4 regions of the Neotabrizicola shimadae genome follow, and region 3 is predicted to be linked to each of the others. Evidence: riboswitches for the same ligand, from Rfam matches in the RefSeq annotation. Region 3 holds a riboswitch; each other region holds the start of a gene.
What was found. A riboswitch is a leader RNA that binds a small molecule or an ion and turns the genes downstream of it on or off. The one in region 3 is predicted to bind cobalamin.
Positions count from the first base shown of each region.

Region 1: another riboswitch for cobalamin. It lies ahead of JO391_RS21525 (DUF1636 family protein); the one in region 3 lies ahead of JO391_RS08160 (DUF1636 family protein).
Region 2: another riboswitch for cobalamin. It lies ahead of bluB (5,6-dimethylbenzimidazole synthase); the one in region 3 lies ahead of JO391_RS08160 (DUF1636 family protein).
Region 4: another riboswitch for cobalamin. It lies ahead of JO391_RS21030 (CbtB domain-containing protein); the one in region 3 lies ahead of JO391_RS08160 (DUF1636 family protein).

Region 1 covers NZ_CP069370.1:2,518,606-2,523,850, forward strand. The annotation lists gene JO391_RS12210 (FecCD family ABC transporter permease) at 1-440, opposite strand, end outside; gene JO391_RS12215 (ABC transporter substrate-binding protein) at 444-1,376, opposite strand; gene JO391_RS12220 (ABC transporter ATP-binding protein) at 1,393-2,166, opposite strand; gene JO391_RS21525 (DUF1636 family protein) at 2,192-2,614, opposite strand; cobalamin riboswitch at 2,645-2,870, opposite strand; gene JO391_RS12225 (GTP-binding protein) at 2,988-4,202, shown strand; gene JO391_RS12230 (DUF1826 domain-containing protein) at 4,199-4,846, shown strand; gene JO391_RS12235 (VOC family protein) at 4,938-5,245, opposite strand, start outside.
Region 2 covers NZ_CP069370.1:2,791,426-2,796,670, reverse strand. The annotation lists gene JO391_RS13670 (STAS domain-containing protein) at 1-21, opposite strand, end outside; gene hspQ (heat shock protein HspQ) at 85-411, opposite strand; gene JO391_RS13660 (transglycosylase SLT domain-containing protein) at 638-1,216, shown strand; gene JO391_RS13655 (propanediol utilization protein) at 1,248-2,075, opposite strand; gene bluB (5,6-dimethylbenzimidazole synthase) at 2,065-2,763, opposite strand; cobalamin riboswitch at 2,807-2,989, opposite strand; gene JO391_RS13645 (LacI family DNA-binding transcriptional regulator) at 3,035-4,045, opposite strand; gene JO391_RS13640 (extracellular solute-binding protein) at 4,429-5,245, shown strand, end outside.
Region 3 covers NZ_CP069370.1:1,692,626-1,697,870, reverse strand. The annotation lists gene cobN (cobaltochelatase subunit CobN) at 1-2,463, opposite strand, end outside; gene cobW (cobalamin biosynthesis protein CobW) at 2,463-3,497, opposite strand; gene JO391_RS08160 (DUF1636 family protein) at 3,494-3,853, opposite strand; cobalamin riboswitch at 3,931-4,134, opposite strand; gene cobO (cob(I)yrinic acid a,c-diamide adenosyltransferase) at 4,173-4,826, shown strand; gene JO391_RS08150 (hypothetical protein) at 4,843-5,245, opposite strand, start outside.
Region 4 covers NZ_CP069372.1:39,041-44,285, forward strand. The annotation lists gene JO391_RS21020 (hypothetical protein) at 1-413, shown strand, start outside; gene JO391_RS21025 (CbtA family protein) at 425-1,174, opposite strand; gene JO391_RS21030 (CbtB domain-containing protein) at 1,193-1,369, opposite strand; cobalamin riboswitch at 1,404-1,620, opposite strand; gene cueR (Cu(I)-responsive transcriptional regulator) at 1,646-2,107, opposite strand; gene JO391_RS21040 (heavy metal translocating P-type ATPase) at 2,121-4,592, opposite strand; gene JO391_RS21045 (heavy-metal-associated domain-containing protein) at 4,767-4,955, shown strand; gene copM (CopM family metallochaperone) at 4,986-5,245, shown strand, end outside.

The DNA of each region.
Region 1 (5,245 bases), 830 kb from region 3:
AGCGCCCCGCCAAAGGCCATCAGCGGCACGGTCAGAAGGCCAAGGAACAGTCCGGTGTGCATCAGCGCCGCAACCGCACCAAAGGCCCCGCCGGACGAGATGCCCAACAGATGCGGGTCCGCCAGCGGGTTGCGAGTCACCGATTGCAGCGCCGCCCCGACAAGGCCAAGCCCCGCCCCGACCAGCCCCGCCAGCACCACCCGGGGAAAGCGGATCTCCCAGACGATGTTGGCACGACCGGCGTTCCAGTCCGGGGTGACCACGCCCGGCAGGATGCGGTCCAGGGCGACGCCCCAGACCGTGCTCAAGGGAATGGCCACCGCCCCCACTGACACCGCAACGACGGCCGATATGAGCAGCACCGCGGCCGCCGCAAGGGCGATGCCGGTGCCGGTACCGATCTTGCGGGTTAGCGATGCGGGGGCGGCGGCGTCAACCATGGCCTATTGCCCCCAGAAGCCCGCGACCAGCTTTTCCACCGCCTTGATGTTGCGGGGGCCTGGCGTCGCCTCGACATATTCCAGAACGACGAAGCGGTCGTTCTTCACCGCGTCGATATTGGCGAAGGCCGGGTTCTCTTTCATGAAGGCAATCTTCTGCTCGGCCGTGACATCGCCGTAGTTCACGATGACCACGACCTCGGGGTTGCGCTCCACCACCGGTTCCCAGCCGATCTCGGCCCAGCTTTTTTCCAGGTCGGACATGATGTTGACCCCGCCCGCCGCTTCGATCAGCGCGGTCGGCATGGCATAGGCGCCGGCGGTGAAGGGCGCCTCTTCGCCGCTGTCATAGACGAAGACGCGCAAGGGAGCGCTACGGTCCACGCCCGACGTCACTTCCTCAAGCCGCGCCTTCCAGCCTGCGACCAGATCCTGCGCCTTGGCCTCGACCCCGAAGATGGTCCCCAGGTTCAGGATGTCGTTGTACATGTCATCCATGCTGGACCTGGCCTTCGGGCCGATGTGGATGCAGCTTTCGGTCAGCTCGTAGGTCTTGATGCCCAAGGGTTCCAGCGTCTCGGGCGTGACCTCGCCACCGACCTTCATGCCGTAGTTCCAGCCGGCGAAGAAGAAGTCCGGCTCGGCGCCGGCCAGCACTTCCTTGGTCGGATACTTGGCCGACAGTTCCGGCAGTTCGGCCACGCCCGCGCGCATTTCCTCGTCCAGCGTCTTCCAGCCGGAGATGCCGGTATAGCCAACCATCTGGTCGCGTAGGCCCAGGACCAGCATCATCTCGGTCAGGTTCACGTCGTTCGAGATGGCGCGGGTGGGGGCAGCGTCGAAAGTCACCTCGCGGGCGCAGCTTTTCACGGTGACAGGGTAGGCAAGCGCCGAGGAGGCAGACAGAAGGAAGGCGGCAAGCGAAAGACGGATCATCTTGGGGTCCTTTGGATCAGAGGTGGAAGGAAAAGCGCGGGGCATCGCCGGTGCGGTCGATGCGCGCACGCACGTTGAAGGCCTGGGCGAGCGTCGCCTCGGTCAGGGCCATTTCGGGTGGGCCGTCGGCCAGGATGCGGCCTTCACGCAGGATCAGCATGCGCTCGGCAAATTCGGCGGCCAGGGTCAGGTCATGCAAAGTGGCAATGACGGTCAGGCCAAGACCCTTCAGCAGCGCCAGAAGCTCCAGCTGGTGGCGGATATCCAGATGGTTCGTCGGCTCGTCCAGCACGATCACGCGCGGCTGTTGGGCCAGCGCACGGGCAACCATGACCCGTTGGCGTTCCCCGCCCGACAGCGTGCCGAAAGCGCGGCCGGCCATGCCGGCCAGGCCCATCCGCAAAAGGGCGGCCTCGATGATCGCGGCGTCCTCGCCTCCGGGCGTGGACAGACCCGCGCCCCAACCTCGCCGATGCGGAAGGCGGCCAAGCGCCACGATCTGCCGGGCGGTCAGCGCGAAATCGGTGGGTTGTTCCTGCAGCACGGCGGCAAGCTGGCGCGCAGCCTCGGGTGCGCCCATCAGCCAGATATCCTTGCCCATCAGCCGCACGGTGCCCCGGCGCGGCGCCTGGTGGCGATAGATCAGCCGCAGAAGCGAGGATTTCCCGGCCCCGTTCGCCCCGCAGATCGCCATGATCTGACCCTGTGGCACGGCAAAGCTGATGTCGGCAAGGATGTCGGGCCGCCCTTTCGGGCCCCAGGCGACGCCGGAAAGCTCAACCGCGTTCACTGGATCGCCCCTTCGCGAGTGACGATCATCGCCGCGGGAATCCGCGCCAGCGTGTTGTCGCAAAGCCGCGGGGGCAATCACGTCCAGACATCCAGCCGTCCTCCAACGCTGCGTAAAGGCGCGAGAACTCGACCAGATCGTCAATCGGCTGGGCCGGGTCGATGTCGCCGAAGAGCCAGGTCGCCTTGGCATTGGCCCGCCAGCCGACGACACAGGGCCCGCCGTGTTCGGGCACGCAGCCTGCAAGACAGGCGGTGCCCGACACCTCGAATTCGTCACCAAGGCCCGCCGCCGCGATGGCCGCTCGCAGCTTCTTCAGAAGGGCAAAGCCCGGCGCGCAACTGCTGCTCTTGTGCTTGCAGGCCTTGCAGACCAGAATCTGATGCGGCGCGGATTGCGCCACGGAATAGGCAGGTGCGCTCACCGGCCGCCGCGGTTGATCGTCCATCGAAGTCTCCTTCCGGGGCACCCCGCCCGGTGGTTGCTGACGTCGATGGCAGGTCTCCTGACTCACGGGTCTGGGCTTGCCCCACCTTCCCAGCCTTCGTGTCCAAACACGTATGGCCAGTGGCATCGGGGGTCGCTCGCCGCTTACAGTTGCGGGGGCAGTCACGGATTTGGCGGCTGATGCCTACACCACACCGTATTCCCTTTTCACCCGGCCGCGCGTGGTTTGGCCGGGAACCATCAGTCGCGAACATGCAGTCGTCGACAGGCCGGATCAAGTCCTGTTCCGACCGGACAAAACCGCCGAACGACATTGCACCCTCTTTTGATTCGCGCTAGATCAAAGGTTATAGTATAACATAACAGAACGAACCATGCCCTCCAGCCAGCAAGATCCCCGCCTTCCCGTCACCGTCCTGTCCGGCTTTCTCGGGGCCGGGAAGACAACCCTATTGAACCACGTGTTGAACAACCGCGACGGACGCCGGGTCGCCGTGATCGTCAACGACATGTCCGAGGTGAACATCGACGCCGACCTGGTGCGCGAAGGGGCAGAGCTGAGCCGGTCTGAAGAAAAACTGGTCGAAATGACCAACGGCTGCATTTGCTGCACTCTGCGCGACGACCTTCTGACCGAGGTGCGGCGGCTGGCCTCCGAAGGTCGCTTTGACTACCTCCTGATTGAAAGCACAGGGATCGCCGAGCCTTTACCGGTAGCGGCGACCTTCGACTTCCGTGACGAAAGGGGTGTCAGTCTCTCCGATGTTGCGCGACTTGATACGATGGTGACGGTCGTGGATGCGGTGAACCTGCTCAAAGACTTCTCCAGCCACGATTTCCTGGCCGACCGGGGCGAAAGCCTTGGTGATCAGGACAACCGCAGCCTCGTGAACCTGCTGACCGAGCAGATGGAATTCGCCGATGTCATCGTGCTGAACAAGGTCGCGGACGCCACGCCTGCGCAGGTCGATGCCGCCCGCAAGATCGTTCGCGCCCTGAACCCCGACGCGCGCGTGATCGAGACCAGCCATTCCCGCGTGAATCCGGACGACATCTTCGACACCGGGCTCTTCGACTTTGACGAGGCGCATACCCACCCGATGTGGGCCAAGGAGCTGTACGGTTTTGCCAATCACACGCCGGAAACCGAGGAGTATGGCATTTCCTCTTTCGTCTACTACGCCCGCGAGCCCTTCCACCCGGCGAAGATCCATGCCGTCCTGAACGGCCCGCTGCCGGGTGTGATCCGCGCAAAGGGGCATTTCTGGATCGCCACCAGGCCCGACTGGGTGGCCGAGTTCAGCCTGGCGGGTGCGATGTCCTCGGTCACGCCCCTGGGGCGCTGGTGGGCCAGCGTTCCGGCCGAGCGGCTGCCCAAGCACCCCGACGCGCAAGCCGAAATTGCCTCGAAATGGGCCGAACCCTGGGGCGATCGGCGGCAAGAGATCGTGTTCATCGGGGCGGGCTTGGATCGTGAGGCGATCTGCGCCGCGCTGAATGGGGCTTTGATGACAAGTTGCGACTTCACCCCGCAAGCTTGGCGCAACCTGCCTGACCCCTTCCCGCAATGGGGTGCGAAAGCCGCATGATCCGGGTGGTCCGCAAACCGCTTCCGCGTGCCGTCTGGGTGGCCGCCTCGGACAAGGCAGAGGGCCTTGGGCGCATTCACGATCCGGGTATTGCGGCGGCGATCTGGCGCAGATCGCGCGACCCGGGTCTTGCTGCCTGGGTCGATAGCCTCTCGCCCGAGCGCCTGCCGTGTCTGCGTCAGGCGATGTCCGTGACAGATGTCGCGGCGGCAGTTCATGCCGCTTGCGACCGGCTGGGCCTTGCGCCGTCCCCGGAGCGGGGCCTGCTTGCCACCGATGCCGCGGCGCTGGCCCTTCGGTTCGGCACGATCATGGCCACGCCCAGGGTGCAGGTCCGGCTGGACGTGATCCGGAACAATGCCTGCCACAGGTTTCACTGCGACCGGGTGGTGGCGCGGCTCTTGTGCAGCTATCGTGGCCATGGCACCGAGTTCGGCCCGGCCACCGGGCAGGCAGAGGTCACGCAGGTGCAGACTCTGGCCGCCGGCGATGCCGCGATCTTTCGCGGCACGCTCTGGCCGGGCGAGGAATGCGGCCTCCTCCACCGCTCGCCGCCCATCGCGGGAACAGGTGAGACGCGGCTGCTTATGGTGATCGACCTGCCCGAGGATGAGGACGACTGCGACTGCGGTTTGCCGCATTAGCCGTTTCGGCCAGCGGATTGCCCCCAAGGCAGGAGGCCCCGTGCCGCAGGCATCTTTCCGCCACGGGCAGATGGGGCGGCGATTGGAATGCCTATTCTGGCTGGTAATGAAGGAAGGCGCAGGCCAGCTTGTTGCCATCTGGGTCCCGCACATAGGCCACATAGAATGTCGGTTCGTAATGGGGCCGTGTTCCGGGTTTCCCTTCATCACTGCCGCCATGCGCAAGAGCGGCGGCGTGGAAGTCGTTCACTTCTTTTGCCGTTTTGGCAAAGAGCGTGACCATCGTGCCGTTACCTGCGGTGGGTCGCTTGCCATCATACGGGGGGCACAGCCAAAGGCTGGACCCCTCGCCGTAAGCGTCGCCCCATCCCGCCCAGCCATCAGGCCAGTCCGGCGCGC
Region 2 (5,245 bases), 1.1 Mb from region 3:
TTCCTCTGCCACAAGTTCCATACGCGACCTCCGAATCCATCATCGGGGTCAGGTTAGGGCAGCGGGGTTAGCGAAAGGTGAGCGTCAGTTCAGGCGCACTTGCAGCGGATAGCGCCCGTCCTCGAAATCGCCGAACAGGTCGCCCAGGTCGGGGTGCGTGACCGGCTCGCCCGTGTCATCGGGGACGAGGTTCTGTTCCGAGACATAGGCGACATAATAGCTTTGGTCGTTTTCGGCCAGCAGGTGATAGAAGGGCTGGTCCTTCGAGGGGCGGCTTTCTTCGGGGATGTTCTCGTACCATTCCTCGGTGTTCGAAAACATGGCGTCCACATCAAAGACGACGCCCCGGAACGGGTGCTTGCGATGACGCAGCACCTGGCCGATATGATATTTTGCAAGCGTCGTCTGCATCTGTACCCCCATGATCATTATTACGCGTTTGGTCAAAAAGAGTCCATTCTTGGCGCGAAGGGGCCAAGGAAACAATCCGGATCAACAGGTTCGCTGGCCGGGCCCTTCGATCGGCCGTGGCAGACATGCATCCTCGCGGGAATCTGATCGCTGCGGCGTCTCTTGACGGGTTTCCCCCCGGCGGCACTTCACCTAGACTGCGCAAAAAAGAGAACGCGAGGGGCAGATGAGCAGAACTCTCCGCGCGTCGATGTTGTTGCTGTTCCTTGCCTCCTGTGGAGGCGGCAACTTTTCGGCGCCGCGCAATGTCGAGGATGCCTGCGCCATCGCGCGCGAGCGACCGCAGTACCTGCGGGCGATGGAAGCCACCGAGCGCAAGTGGGGCGTGCCCGTCCATGTGCAGATGGCGACAATCTACCAGGAGTCGAGTTTCGTGGGCAACGCCCGCACGCCGCACCGCTATGCGCTGGGCATCATCCCGATGGGGCGCCAGTCTTCGGCCTATGGCTATGCCCAGGCGCTGGACGGCACCTGGGAAGAGTATCAGGACGAGGAAGGCGGCCGCGGCGCCAAGCGCGACAACATTCGCGATGCCACCGATTTCATGGGCTGGTACATGGATGGTTCGGCCGAACGGCTGGGCATCTCGAAGACGGATGCGCGGTCGCAATACCTGGCCTATCACGAGGGCCGCACGGGCTTTGCCAATGGCAGCTACAACAACAAGCCCTGGCTTGTGGACGTGGCGAACCGGGTGGGCGCGCGGTCTGCGCGCTACGAGGTTCAACTGCAGGAATGTCGCTGACCAGGCAGGGCGTCCCGGCCCGGAGGCCGGGTCAGGTGGCCGTCGCAAGACGCTCGACGCCGGTGTAGCCGGCGGCGCGAAGGATTTGCGGACCTTCAGGCGGCACGCTGCCAGGCGCGAAGATCAGCGCCCTGGCCGGACCGGAATGGGACCGTGCAAAGCCCAGGGCACCCAGGGCGCGGGCGAGGTCGGCGGTCGGGTCGGAGGCGGGTCCGCGCCGGGCCTGGCAGCGACGCGCGCTTTCGCTGGCGAGCGCGGCGCAGCCGGCAAGGCCGGGCGCATTGGACCAGTCCGAAACCAGGTCGGAGATGTCGGCGTAGTCGCAGTCTTCGGCCCGCGTCCTTTCGGGCGGACCCCAGAAGCCGACAAGAAGCTCGGCCCTCGGCGGCGGCGGCAGGCCCATCAGCACCTCGCCCTGCCGCGAGGCCCAGAGATGGCGGTCGGGGTGGTCCAGCATCAGCGGGTCGCTGGCGCCTTCGGCGCGAAGGCAGGCGCGCACAAGGCAGCCGCGCGGGCCGGCGTATCCTGCAAGGCGTGCCACGGCCAGAAGCGAGGCGGTGGACATGCCGGTGCCCGACCCTGGCACGAAGCGCGGTTTCAGCAGGTAGCGCCCCTTGGGCGGCAGGCCCAGATCGTTCAGGAAGCGGCGCAGGCGGGGCAGGGGGATGAGCCCCGCGCCCTGGCCGAACCGGCAGGCCGCCAGCGCACCGGCCCGGCGCTGGCCCGCCAGGCCGGTGACCGCGGGCAACAGCGTGACAAGGCCGACCGGCCCGGCAGGGCCGATGCGGCCCTGGAGCCATTCGCCGAAATGGCAGGGCAGGGCGACGCGGGCGCCGGGGGGCAGGGGATCAGCCGTCACGCTGGCCCCAGCCGTCATGGAACACCAGGTCTTCCAGCGGCAGGCGGCTGCGCCAGCCGCGCGCCTGCAGTTCGGGCTCGGCATGAAGCTCGTCGACATGGCCAAGGCACAGATAGGCGACAGGCACGACCTGATCGGGCAGATTGAGGATCCGTTTGAGCGCCCCCTCGCGGAAGATGCTGACCCAGCCGACACCGATACCTTCGGCCCGTGCCGCGAGCCAGAGGTTCTGTACCGCGCAGACGGTGGAATAGAGGTCCATCTCGGGGGCATGGGTGCGGCCCAGGATGACCGGGCCGCCCCGGCTGCGGTCGCAGGTGACGCAGAGGTTGACCGGCGCGGCGGTGATGCCTTCCAGCTTCAGCGCCGAATAGAGCGGCCGGCGTTCGGCCGGAAAGAGCGTGGCGGCCTCGGCATTGGCCTCGGCGAAGGCGGCCTGAACCCGGCCCTTCACGCCGTTGTCGCGGATGACGATGAAGTTCCACGGCTGCATGAAGCCAACCGAGGGCGCATGGTGGGCGGCATCCAGAAGCCGCAGCAGGGTGGCATCGTCCACCGGACGCGGGGTGAACTGGCTGCGCACGTCGCGGCGGCTGTGGATGGCACGGTAGACCGCGGCGCGGTCGGCCTCTGGAAAGGGGGGGGCCGCGACCAGCGCGGCAGAGGCGGGTTGGGCAGGACTGGACAATCGGTTCCCCTGTCGTCGAAACGGGGTACAGGTCGGCCAGCCTGCGCCCCGGTTTCGTCTGGCCGGTCTTCTGACTCGGTTTCCTCCGGCGCCGCGCCTTCCCGACCGAGGTCAGTGGCATCTGCGGCCCCGTCCACCTTACAGCGTTGGGCACGTTGCGGAGTTTCACCGCATTCCCGATTATCCCGACCCTCGCAGGCCGGGCACCAGACCAACCCCAGATACCGCCGAGCCCGCACGGGCGCAATCGCCCTTGCGGCCGTGGCTTGGGTCACTCGTCGGGCAGGTTCTCGCGGAAGATGACGTGCTGGCGCGGCTGGACCGGGGTGTAGGGCAACCCGCGCACACCGGCGATCAGCGTGGCCAGCGCCTCGCGCGCCTCGACACGGGCGTTCTGGTCGATCACCGCGTCCATCGTGCCGTCCAGCAGCAGCGCCTTGTTGCCCTCGGTCGCCTCGTGGCCGATGAGCACGACGCGCTGCGCAAGCCCGCGATCCTTCATCGCCCGGCCGATGCCGTAAGAGCCGCCGCCGACATTGTAGATCGCGGCAAGGTCGGGGTGGCGGTCGAACAGCGCCATCGCCTCGCGCCAGGAATTCTCGCGGTCGTCCAGCATCTCGCGCAGTTCCACGATCTGCAGGCCGGGGAATTCCTCGTGCAGGATCTGGCGGAAGCCCATCTCGCGCTCCTGATGCCCGCGGTAGGACAGGGAGCCTGCGAAGAGCGCCACCTTGCCCTGGCTGCCCGTGCCGAGGAAGCGGCCCATCAGATAGCCAGCGAGGCGGCCCGCCTGCCGGTTGTCGGTGCCGATATAGGCCGCGCGGGGCACGTTCTGGATATCGGAGCAGAGGGTGACGATCCTGACGCCCGAGGCCGCCAGCCCGCGCAGCGCCTCGCGCACGACGGGATGGTCCAGCGCGATGACGCCGAGGCCGTCGACGGCGCCCTTCATCCGCGCCAGCCTTTCTGAAAGGGCCGCGGGATCGAAACCTTCGATGGTCTCGACCAGGGTTTCCACGCCGTCCAGCGCCGCGGCCTGGGTCTCGATCTGTGCCTGAAGCATCCGGATGAAGGAATTGGTGCCCTGGGGCAGCAGGAAGGCCAGCCGGACCGCTGGCGTCGAGGGCGCGCTGACGGCGACATAGCCAAGCCGCTGTGCAACGGACAGGACGTGCTGTCGCGTGTGTTCCTTGACGCCGGGCCGGTCGTTCAGGACGCGGTCGACAGTGGCAGGGGAAACCCCGGCCTCGCGGGCGATGTCGGTCAGTGTGGCGCGCAGCATGACGGTCTTCCGGATGTTCCCGACCAGCAGCTAGGGCCAGGGCGAGGGCGGGTCAACAGGGTGACGGGGGCCGCGCCGGGACACACTGATTTAAAAGACATCATTGCGCTGGCGATTCGCGTCATCTGGTGGCCGGTTGGCCTCGCGCTATGGATCGCCTGATCCTTTCTGCAGTCGCAAATCATGCAGCTTCTTGATGTCATTGCGGCAATCATCGACGAAACGTGCATGAGGGCCTCGAGAATCTCGCAACTGCGGCATCTTTCCTTCAAGAATAGAGCATCAAAATGATGTTTAGCATATAACAAATTGATTGACACTTGCCGCCGAGTCGCCGCACAAACCCGCCACGGGCTCCGGGAGAGGGCTTGAGGGAGGATCTCATGATCGGACGTCGCTTGACGCGGCGCGGGTTCCTAGGAACCGGCGCGCGATGGGGAATTGTCGGTGCCGGCGCCTTGATCGCGCCGCGCTGGATCGGGCAGGCCTGGGCGCAGGAGCTGGCGCCGGGCATGATCGGCGGGCCGACCGGCTTTGCCGGGGCCGAACGCTATCAATACGGACCGGACACGCCGGAAGGCCGCGCCGTCGAGGCGGCCAAGGCGATGAAGGCGGCAGGCACGGCGCCCGACAAGATCGTCCTCGGCCTGTCGGACGGGTCCATCGGCCAGCTGACCCAGCCCTTCCCGGCCGGCGCGCCCAGCGTCAAGGAACTGTGGGAGCGCGAGACCGGCATCACGCTGGAAATCGTGGGCCTGCCCAACGGGCAGGAATTCACCAAGACCATGCAGGACATCTCGACCAGCGCGGGCGGCTTCGACATCTACTCGACCGACTGGAACCGGTTGGGCGACCTGGTGGAATCCGGCGGCATCGCCAAGCTGGACGACTATGTCGCCGAATACAAACCGGAATGGGATGATCCGGTCCGCGGCTATGTGAACGGCGCGCAAGGCGTGTCGCTGATGAACATGTATCGCGGTTCGACCTATGGCGTGTCGCTGGACGGCGACTTCCAGACCTGGGTGTATCGGACCGACCTGTTCAACGACCCGGCCGAGCAATCGGCGTTCAAGAGCCAGTATGGCTATGACCTGGCCGTGCCGCGCACCTGGGCGCAGTTCAACGACATCGCGGCCTTCTTCCAGCGTCCGGACAAGGGCCTGTTCGGCTCGACCGACCTGCGCAACCAGGGCTGGG
Region 3 (5,245 bases):
CCGGCCCAGCTCGGTCGGCGGGATCACGACAAAACCCGAGACCCGGCCCGAGCCCGCATCCCATTGCGGCGTGAGGCCCGCGAGGTGCAGGGCCATGGCGAAATCCTCGCCCGCGGTGCGCATGGTGGCGCTGCCCCAGAGGTCCACGATCAGACCCTTCGGCCAGTCGCCCTGATCCTGCAGGTGGCGGCGCAAAAGCTCTTCGGCCATCTTCACGCCCTGCGCATGGGCGCCCTTCGTCGGCACCGCGCGCGGATCGACGGCAAAGAGGTTGCGCCCGGTGGGCAGCACGTCGCTGCGCCCCCGGTTGGGCGAACCCGCCGGGCCCGGCGCGACCTTGCGGCCCGAAAGCGCCGCCATCAGCCCCTCGTGCTCCTGCTCGCCGCAGGCGCCCCGGCCAAAGACATGCAACCCCTCGCCATACTGGCTTTCCTTCAGGTCGCAGACGAAGCGGTCGATCCGGGTGATCGCTTCGGCCATGCTGGCGCCCTTCGGCAGGCCCAGGTCCTCCTCCACGCCGCTCGCTCGCGCCTCGGCCCGAATATCGGCGATCAGCCGGTCGCGGCGGGCGGGGTCCAGACCGTCGGCGGTGGAGTATTCGTCCAGAAGCCGCTCCAGGCTCGCCAGCCCTTCGGGCAGGCTCGCCAGAGCAAGGGGCGGCGGGAGGTGGCCGATTGTGATCGCCCCGATCCGCCGCTTGGCCTGCGCCGCCTCGCCGGGATCGTTGACGATGAAGGGGTAGATCACAGGTGTGGCCCCGGTCAGCGCCTCGGGCCAGCAGTCGGGGCCAAGCGCCACGGACTTGCCCGGAAGCCATTCCAGCGTGCCATGCGCGCCCATGTGCACCAGCGCGTCGATGCCCTGCGCCCGAAGCCACAGGTAGAACGCGACATAGGCATGGCGCGGCACGCGGGACAAGTCGTGATACTCGGCGTCCCGGACCGCGGTTTCGCCGCGTTCCGGTTGCAGCGCGATGAGCACCTTGCCAGAGCGGATCGCCGGAAAGCGGAAGGCGCCCTCCGCGACCGCCGGGTCATCTTCGGGCACGCCCCAGGCGCCATGAAGCTGGGCTTGCAGCGTTTCGGGCAAGGTGGCGATGGCTTCGCGATAGGTGGCCACCGGCCAGGTTTCGGACTGCGCAGGGGGGGATTCCAGCCCACCTGGCCCCCACGGGGTATCTGTGGCCAGAACATGCAGATGCGCCGCCAGGTCGGGAACCGGCGCGCAGTCATGGCCGGTTGCCGCGAGGTCGGCCATGAGCGCCTCGGTCGAGGCCAGTGCGTCCAGCCCGACGGCATGGGCCAGGTTATGCGCCCGGCCGGGGTAGGAGGACAGGATCACCGCCAGCCGCTTGTCCTGCGGCGCAAGACGGGCGAGGCGATGATGCGCAAGAATCCGGTCCAGCGCGGCCTCCAGCGCCTGCGGGTCTGTCCGATGGGCAAAGCGGCTGAACTGCAGGTCGGGGTCGCGCCGGCCCGGCGACTTGTGGCTGACGATCCCGGCGAACAGGCGGCCATCCACCTCGGGCAGCACGACATGCATGGCGAGGTCAGCGGGCGACAGGCCGCGGTCCGAGGCGGCCCAGTCCCGCCGGCGCGCGGTAGACAGCGCAACCTGGAACACAGGGCAGTCCCAGCCGTCGAAGGGGGTCGTGCCGTCGTCGCCCCGGGCCGAGAAGGCGGTGGCGTTGACGATGACCTCCGGAGCGCGGGGTAGGGCGTCGGCCAGCCAGTCGCGGAAGCCTGGCGCCTTCAGTGAGGTTGCGAAGAGGCCGATCGCAGCCATCCCGCGTTGGCGCAGTCCCTCGATCAGCGCATCGACCGGCGCGGTATCGCCGGCGGTCAGGTAGCTGCGGTAGAAGGAGACGAGTGCGAGCGGGCCTTCGGGAAACGCGGTCACAACCCCCGCCGCCGGGTCGTAGAGGCCGAAATCGGGCACCGACTTCGCCCCCATCACCGGCCCGGCATAGAGCCCCGCCGCCAGCGCCATCTGCGCCAGCGCCGCCTGCGCAGCGACCGCGCCGCCCGCTTCCATCAGCGCCGAAAGCCGCCGCAGGGTCGAGACCGGCAGGGTGGACAATTCGTCCAGCCGCGCATCCGGGCGGCCATCGGCCGGCAGAACGGCCAGCGCAAAGCCCCGCTTGCGGGCCAGATCGGCCAGCGTGGCCAGGCCATAGGCCCAGTAGGGCTCGCCCCCGATCACCCGCACCATGACGCCCTTCACGCCGGGAAGCGTGCGGTCTGCCCAGGTATCGACCGACAGGGGGTGCTTCAGGGCGACAAGGTTCGCCAGCCGCAAGGTGGGCAGCGGCGCGCTGGCCTTGGCGCGGTGCCAGCCGGCGGCCAGCGCGCCAAGGTCGCTGTCGGAAAAGCTCAAGGCCACCAGGTCAGCGGGATCCTGACCCAGATCGAAGGGCGTTTCCGTCCCTTCCAGCCCGTGGCTTTCCCGGAAGACGACGTGCATCAGGCCCCCAGCACCGCCCGGATCGCGGCCTCGTCAATGTCGGCGCGCTCGGCGATCACCACCAGCTGCGACAGGCGGGGGCTGGCGCCCCAGGGCCGGTCGTACTGGTGCCGCACCCGTTCGCCCACCGCTTGCACCAGAAGCCGCATCGGCTTGCCCGCCACCGCGACATGGCCCTTCACCCGCAGGATGTTCAGTTCGCGCGCCAGCCGCCGCACGGCTTCGGCCAGCAGCTCCGGGTCGGCCACCTCGGGCAACTCCACCACCACCGAGTTGAAATCGTCGTGCTCGTGGTCGTCCATGCCGTCATGGTGCGAGGGCCGCGCGGCCAAGTCATCCTCGGCCGCCGCGTTCAGCCCCAGAAGCACGCGCGGGTCCACCGCGCCGTCGGTCACATGCAGGATCGGCAGCTTGCGCGGCGCCTCGGCCTCGATCACCGCCCGCGCCGCGGCCAGCCCCGTTTCGCCCGCCAGATCCGCCTTGGTCAGCAGAACCAGGTCGGCGCAGGCCAGTTGGTCCTCGAACACCTCGCTCAAGGGCGTCTCGTGGTCCACGCCGGGGTCAGCCTCCGCCTGCGCCGCCACCGCCGCTTCGTCCGGCGCGAACCGCCCCGCCGCCACCGCCTCGGCATCGGCCAGCGTCACCACGCCGTCCACCGTGATGCGCGACCGGATCGCCGGCCAGTCGAAGGCCTTCAGCAAGGGCTTGGGCAGCGCCAGGCCCGAGGTCTCGATCAGGATGTGATCGGGCCGGTTGGGCCGCGCCAGCAGCGCCTCCATCGTCGGGATGAAATCCTCGGCCACGGTGCAGCAGATGCATCCGTTGGCCAGTTCCACGATGTTCTCCTCCGGGCAGTTCTCGTCGGCGCAGGATTTCAGGATGTCGCCATCCACCCCCACCGTGCCGAACTCGTTCACCAGCACCGCCAGCCGCCGCCCTTGCGGGTTCTGCATCAGGTGGCGGATCAGCGTGGTCTTGCCGCTGCCCAGGAAGCCGGTGATCACGGTGACGGGGGTCTTGGACAGATCGCTCATTCGGCGGCCTCCTGCGAAATGGGGGGAACGCGGGCGACCACCCGCTTGCGGAAAATCTCGGGCCGCTCCCGCCAGGGCACCAGCCCATCGGCCGATCCTGCATATTTCGCGGCGCCCTCCAGGATGGCGGGCGCATCGGCCTCGCTCATCCGGCCATAGACATAGGTCCAGCGTCCCGCACCGGACAGGGCCACCGAACAGCCCTGGTCGCAGACCGACAGACACTCCACCGCCACCACGCGCACGCCCGGCACGCCCGGCTGAAGCGCCGCATGCAGCCGCGCGCCGGGGCAGGGCTCGCCCTCGGCCACAGCTGTGCCGGCCTTGCAGGTGATGCAGACGGACAGGACCGCCATATCCACTCCTTCGGCGAAACGGGGATAGGCAGCGCGGCGCAACCGGCCGTCCCGCCGCGGAACACCCCGTCCGCCGGTTCAACTCCTTCGCGCTGGCAGGTCTCCCGGCTTGCGGAGCGGGGCAACACCCCCCGGCCCCCACCTTCCCGGCAAACTGCCAGTGGCAACGGGGCCTCTCCGGTCACGGTCGCGGGGGCGGCTGCGCTTCAGGAAGCGTCGCTTCCCTGTCGCATTCCCTCTTCGCCTGCCCTAGGACAGGAACCAGCACCGCCCCCTCTTGCCACGGGGGACGCCGGAGTCAAGGACAAGGAACGCCGCAATGAGTGAAGAGCCCGACACCGAAGCCGCCCCCGGCCCCGAGGCGACCGAGGCCGAGCTTGCCCGCCACGCCACCAAGATGGCCAAGAAGAAGGCCGCGCGCGACAAGATCATGGCCACCAAGTCGGGCGAGAAGGGGCTGGTCATCGTCCATACCGGCACCGGCAAGGGCAAGTCCTCGTCCGGCTTCGGCATGATCCTGCGCTGCATCGCGCATCAGATGCCCTGTGCCGTGGTGCAGTTCATCAAGGGCGCCTGGGACACCGGCGAGCGCCGCCTTCTGACCACCCATTTCGGCGATCTCTGCCAGTTTCACGCCATGGGCGAGGGCTTCACCTGGGAAACCCAGGACAAGACCCGTGACATCGCCGCCGCCGCGCGCGGCTGGGACAAGGCGAAAGAGCTGATCCGCGATCCGTCCATCCGCCTCGTGCTGCTGGACGAGATCAACATCGCGCTACGCTACGGCTATCTCGACACCGCCGAGGTGCTGGCCTTCCTCGCCGCCGAAAAGCCGCCGCTCACCCATGTCGTGCTCACCGGGCGCGGCGCGCCCGAGGCGCTGGTCGAAGCGGCCGATCTGGTCACAGAGATGACGCTGGTGAAGCACCCCTTCCGGTCGGGCATCAAGGCCCAACCGGGCGTGGAGTTCTGAGTCCGGGTCTCCGGCCTCAGACCGGCCCCGCGCTCCAGACCCCGCGCAGCGCCAGAGCCGCGTTGCGCGCGGGCTCCACCGGCCCGCCCTCGGTCAGGATCAGCGCCGCGCCGGTCGCGGCCGTCTTCTGGCCGGCGATGCCGGCGCGTACCAGCGACAGGAAAGCGCGCTCGTTCGGCGTGAGCTTGTGGCGGCAGCAGGGGCAATCGGGGTTGGAATAGTGAAACACCGCCCGCCGCGACAGCCGCACCTCGCCCAGAACCCGCGCGATGCCCGACAGACGCAGCAGCGCCGCCGCGCCCCAGGCCTCACGCGCAGCATGAAGTGCGCGCGGCGTCAGCGGCAGGCTACCGTCCGCCCCCGCGCCGCGGCACAGTTCACGCAGCACCGGCAACAGCCCGTCTGCGGCCTCTTGCCCA
Region 4 (5,245 bases), on a different replicon from region 3:
CTGTCACGGCCGCGCGGATTGCGACCGGAGAGGGCAGGGGAGCGATATTTGCCCCTCTCGCCATGGGCGGGGCAGGCGGGCTGCGCGCCGGTGGCACTGCTGCTGACCGACTGGTGCGATGGCTCGACGGGATGGAGACAGCAAGCCGGACCGCGATGCGGCACCTTGACGACATCGAGGCTTGGTCAGCGCGGTCCGAAACCGAGATGGTCACGCTCTCGGGCAAAACGCCCCCAGCCTTGCGCGCAGTTCTGACCGAATGGCCCCTTGTCTCCGCCCCAATGGCCGAGGCAATCACCGGCGCCAGTCGCGCGGCCGTTCAGCGGAACATGGCCTGGATGCAGGCGCGAGGTTTGATCCGAGAAGTGACCGGGCAGGGAAGATTTCGCATGTGGTGTGCACGCGCAGCCTAGGTTGCCTTCTCTCACCCCGGCTCCGTCAAACCGTCAGCATCGGCCTTCGCGCCTGCTTCTGGCAAAAGCCACAAGAGTGCGATGGCCAGCACCAGCCAACCGATCAGGTTCACGCTTAGCACGCGCGCCGCATAGAGCGCCGCAAGGTCGGGCGGCACTGCCGGGGCAGAAACGGGTGGCAAGGGCGCTCCGAAAAGGTGGGGTGCCAGGATCAGGGCAAGGCCCGCGAGCCGCCCGGGCCAGGACCGCAACCCCGCAGCAAAGAAAATGCCGGCAGCCGTCATCGCGACAGTCGCAACCCACCAGAGTTGCCGGTCCGCCAGTTCCGCTGCCTCCATTCCGGGCAGTTCGGGCGGAAGGTCGATTGCAGGCGCAAGGGACAGGACGGCAAAGCCGATAAGGCCGAGGGCTGTGGCCGGGATCCTCCCGCCGCCGGGCAGAGCCCGGAACGCGGTCAGGCCGGCTCCGGCCAGCAGGCCAAAGCCCGCCCAGGTGAGGATCAGGGTCAGGACCGTCAAGCCATTGCGCACAAGCAAGTTGTCCGTATTTTCCGCGCCCTGCGCATCATGGCCGGGCGTTTCTAGCGGGTTAGGTGCAGGGTCGGGCTTGTTGCTCTCGATCCCGATCAGAACGAGTTCGCCCGTCTCATACCGTTCAGCCTCGACGATCAGGGGTTGGATGAGAAAGAACTGAAAAACGGCAGCCACGAGGCCCGCGATGGCACCCGCGATTACCCCGCCGGACAGCAAGGTCTTTGTCATGTCGATTATCCAGAAACGTCAGTGGCAGGGAAAACCGGTCGCATGACGTGTGTCATGCGTTGCAGCGTGCAATGCGTCAGGCGAAGCAAAACCAGCGGCAAAGATCAGCACTGCGCCAATAAGCGCGCTGGTCAGGATTGGTCCGAACTGGCTCTTCGATTGCTCCGCTGTGGCGGACAGGATTCTGGTGGACATGAAGGTTCTCCGCCCGTCACACCCGACGGGATTAGGGTTGCGCCATCGCTTGGCCGGTCTCCTGGCTCGCGGATTAACACAGTCCTTCGCCTTCCCGGGCATTGGCCCAGTGGCACGATGAAGGACCGCTACCGCATACAGTCGCGGGGGCGGCTGAGGCCTTGGGCGCCGCAATTGGGTCCGCCCTTCCTCATTCCCGATTGAGTTCCAGGACTCTGCGCCCCTTGAACACCAAACAGTGAGAGCTTTGCGCCGAACCCCCGCGAAGTCAACTGACTACCGGGAGTGAAAATGCTGCACCGGTACTGCTTTGCCGCTCTGCTGTGTCGTGCAATCAGATCCATGCTCCACCCCGTGCCCGAGGTCAGCCAGGATTGGGCAGTCGGGCCGGTGATCGCCGCAGCATGCGTCGGCTAGGTGGCGCAGTGTGTCGATCATGGCCTGCATCTCGCGCACCTTCCGTTCGAGGCCGTCGATCTGGTCCGTCGCAAGGCGTTTCACATCCGCGCTTTGACGGGTCCGGTCGCGCCAGAGTGCCAGAAGCTCTTCGATCTTCTCGACCGAAAAGCCAAGGTCGCGGGACCGACGAATGAACCGCAGCATCTGCACTTCAGTCGGAGAGTAGACGCGGTAGCCTGATCCGGTCCGCCCTGCGGTGGGAATAAGGCGAATAGATTCGTAGTAGCGGATCATTTTGGCCGACACGCCCGAGGCCTTTGCCGCTTCACCAATGTTCATGATCATGCCTCCTTCAATGCACAACTGCGGCCTGGAACCGCCGCAGCCGGAGGGCGTTTCCAAGAACAAAGACCGACGACAAGGCCATCGCGGCGGCAGCGAAGATCGGTGACAGAAGAACGCCGAAGCTCGGCCACAGCACGCCCGCGGCAACAGGGATCAAGGCAGCGTTATAGGCAAAGGCCCAGAAGAGGTTCTGCCGGATGTTGCGCATCACGGCCTTGGACAGCGCGATGGCGTCCGATACCGCCGTCAGGCGACCGGTCATGAGCACGACGTCCGCCGCCTCGATTGCTACGTCGGTCCCCGTTCCGACAGCAAGGCCAACGTCAGCCTCGGCCAGGGCCGGGGCATCATTGATGCCGTCGCCGACATAGGCGAGCTGTCCCAACGCCTTCAGTCGCTTGACTGCGGCGACCTTGCCGTCCGGCAGCACTTCGGCCACGATCTCGTCGATGCCGAGTTGGCGGGCGATGGCGCCTGCGGTGCGGGCGTTGTCGCCAGTGATCATCGCAACTTTCAGCCCCATAGTGTGCAGGGCGCGGATTGCCGTTGGCGTGGTCTCCTTGATCGGGTCCGCGACAGCAAGGATGGCAGCGAGTTTGCCGTCGATGGCGGCATAGAGCGGCGACTTGCCTTCGTCTCCCAATCGAGCGGCAGTATTCCCAAAGGGCGATACGTCAATCCCCAGTCGGGCCATGTAGCGATCAGCGCCGATCTCGATCCGCTGCCCGCCCGCCTGTGCAGTGACGCCGAAGCCGGTAACGGAGTCGAAGGCTGTGACGGCGGGCAGGGACAAACCTTCGTCTTCTGCGGCCTTTACGATGGCGCGGGCGATCGGGTGCTCGGACTTCGCTTCGACGGCTGCCAAGAGTGACAGAACGGCGGCGCGATCGAAACCTGGTGCAAGATCGAGGTCGGTGAGGCTCGGCCTGCCCTCGGTTAGCGTGCCGGTCTTGTCGAGTGCCACGACCTTCACTCCCTGAAGAGACTGGAGCGCCTCGCCCTTGCGGAACAGCACCCCCATTTCGGCCCCGCGCCCGGTGCCCACCATGATCGAGGTCGGCGTGGCGAGGCCCATGGCGCAGGGGCAAGCGATGATCAGCACGGCTACGGCATTGACAAGACCGAAGGTCAACGCGGGGTCGGGGCCGAAGATCAGCCAAACGGCAAAGGTCAGTGCTGCAAGCGCCATCACTACCGGGACGAACCACATCGTGACCTTGTCGACGAGTGCCTGGATCGGCAGCTTGCCGCCCTGTGCCGCCTCGACCATGCGAATGATTTGAGCGAGCATCGTCGCCTCGCCCACCGCGGTGGCGCGGAACGTGAAGGCACCTGTCTGGTTTACAGTCCCGCCGGTTACCCCATTCCCAGCGGTCTTCTCCACCGGCAGCGGCTCGCCCGAAATCATGCTCTCGTCGATCCAGCTTGCGCCAGTCATTACCTCGCCATCGACTGGCACCCGCTCACCGGGACGGACCTCGACGACATCTCCCGGGCGCACCTCGGAAACAGGCACCTCGACCACCCCGCCGCTGCGGATCACCCGGGCTGTCTTGGCCTGTAGGCCGACCAGCCGCTTGATCGCCTCGGACGTGCGTCCTTTGGCGCGCGCTTCGAGGTAGCGACCGAGCAGGATCAGCGTGACGATCACCGCCGCCGCCTCGTAGTAGACATATGTTGTCCCGGCAGGCAGGAGCCCTGGAGCGAAGGTGGCGACCAGCGAATAGCCGTAGGCGGCCGAGGTGCCGACGGCGACCAGGCTGTTCATGTCGGGGGTGAGGCGGGCAAGCGCAGGCAGGCCCTTGCGGAAAAAGCGCAAGCCGGGGCCGAAGAGGACTGCCGAGGTCAGGGCGAACTGCAAATACCAACTGTTCTGCATCCCGATCGTGTTCATTACGGCCATGTGGACCGACATGAACAGGTGCGACCCCATTTCCAGAACGAAGACCGGTAACGAAAGGGCGGCAGCGATTACAACATCTCGCTTCAGCAACGCTTCTTCTGCGGCCTTTTTCGCTGTCGCGCCATCATGCGCAGCCATAGCTGGGGCTGCGGGGCGGGCGTCATATCCCGCGTCTGCTACCGCTCGGGTCAGCGCCGCCACATCGGCCGATCCTCGCACTGTTGCCCGCTCGGTAGCCAGATTGACGGTGGCAGACGCTACCCCCGGCACTGATGCCAACGCCCGTTCGACCCTCGCCACGCAAGAGGCACAGGTCATGCCTTCGATAGCGAGATCGATGGGCTTTGCTGGCACATCGTAGCCCGCATCTTCGACGGCCCTCACCAACGCACCGCGATCGAGCGCCACGCCCGTAACCTCGGCTCGCTCGGTGGCAAGGTTAACTGATGCCGTCGTCACCCCCGGCACAGCTTTCAAAGCCCGTTCGACATGTGCGACGCAGGACGCGCAAGTCATCCCGTCGACGTCGATCGTCATAAGATCGGTATCAATTCGAGACGATTGCTTTGCGAGCATGTTCATCACGGAATTCCTTTCAGGGATGCCTCCGCCGTATGAGATACGGCTTCCCATTATGGTAAGGTCAAGGGGCAACCTGAGATTCGTCATCACGGCTTTGTGGGCTTGACCTTACAACCGTGGGAAGCCCTATCTGATGACGCATGAGGCAAAACCCTGAAGGAGGCACTCATGCAGTTCCATATCGAGAACATGACCTGTGGCGGTTGCGCCAACAGTGTGACGAGGGCGATCCAGTCGGTGGATCCGGCCGCCGACGTCAAGGCGGACCCCAGCACGCAGAAGGTCGAAGTCACGTCCGCAGTTGCGCGTGATCGGCTGGTCGCGGCCCTGACCAAGGTTGGCTACGCCCCTGCCTGAAGCATCCAAAACAATACAGGACATCCGAAAATGAAAAAACGCACAGTAGTGCTCTCCGCAGCAGCCATTGCCGTTGTTGGCGGCCTTGCCATCGCCCAGACCATGGAAGGGATGGACCATTCTAACATGGGCGGAATGGGAGACATGGGCATGATGAGCCACACGTCGCTGATCCCGCCGGAACTCGCCGACAATCCGGCCGCACAGGCCTATGCCGCCGCCATGGATAAGATGATGGCCGACATGATGGTCCCATATACAGGCGATGCGGACGTCGACTTTGTGCGAGG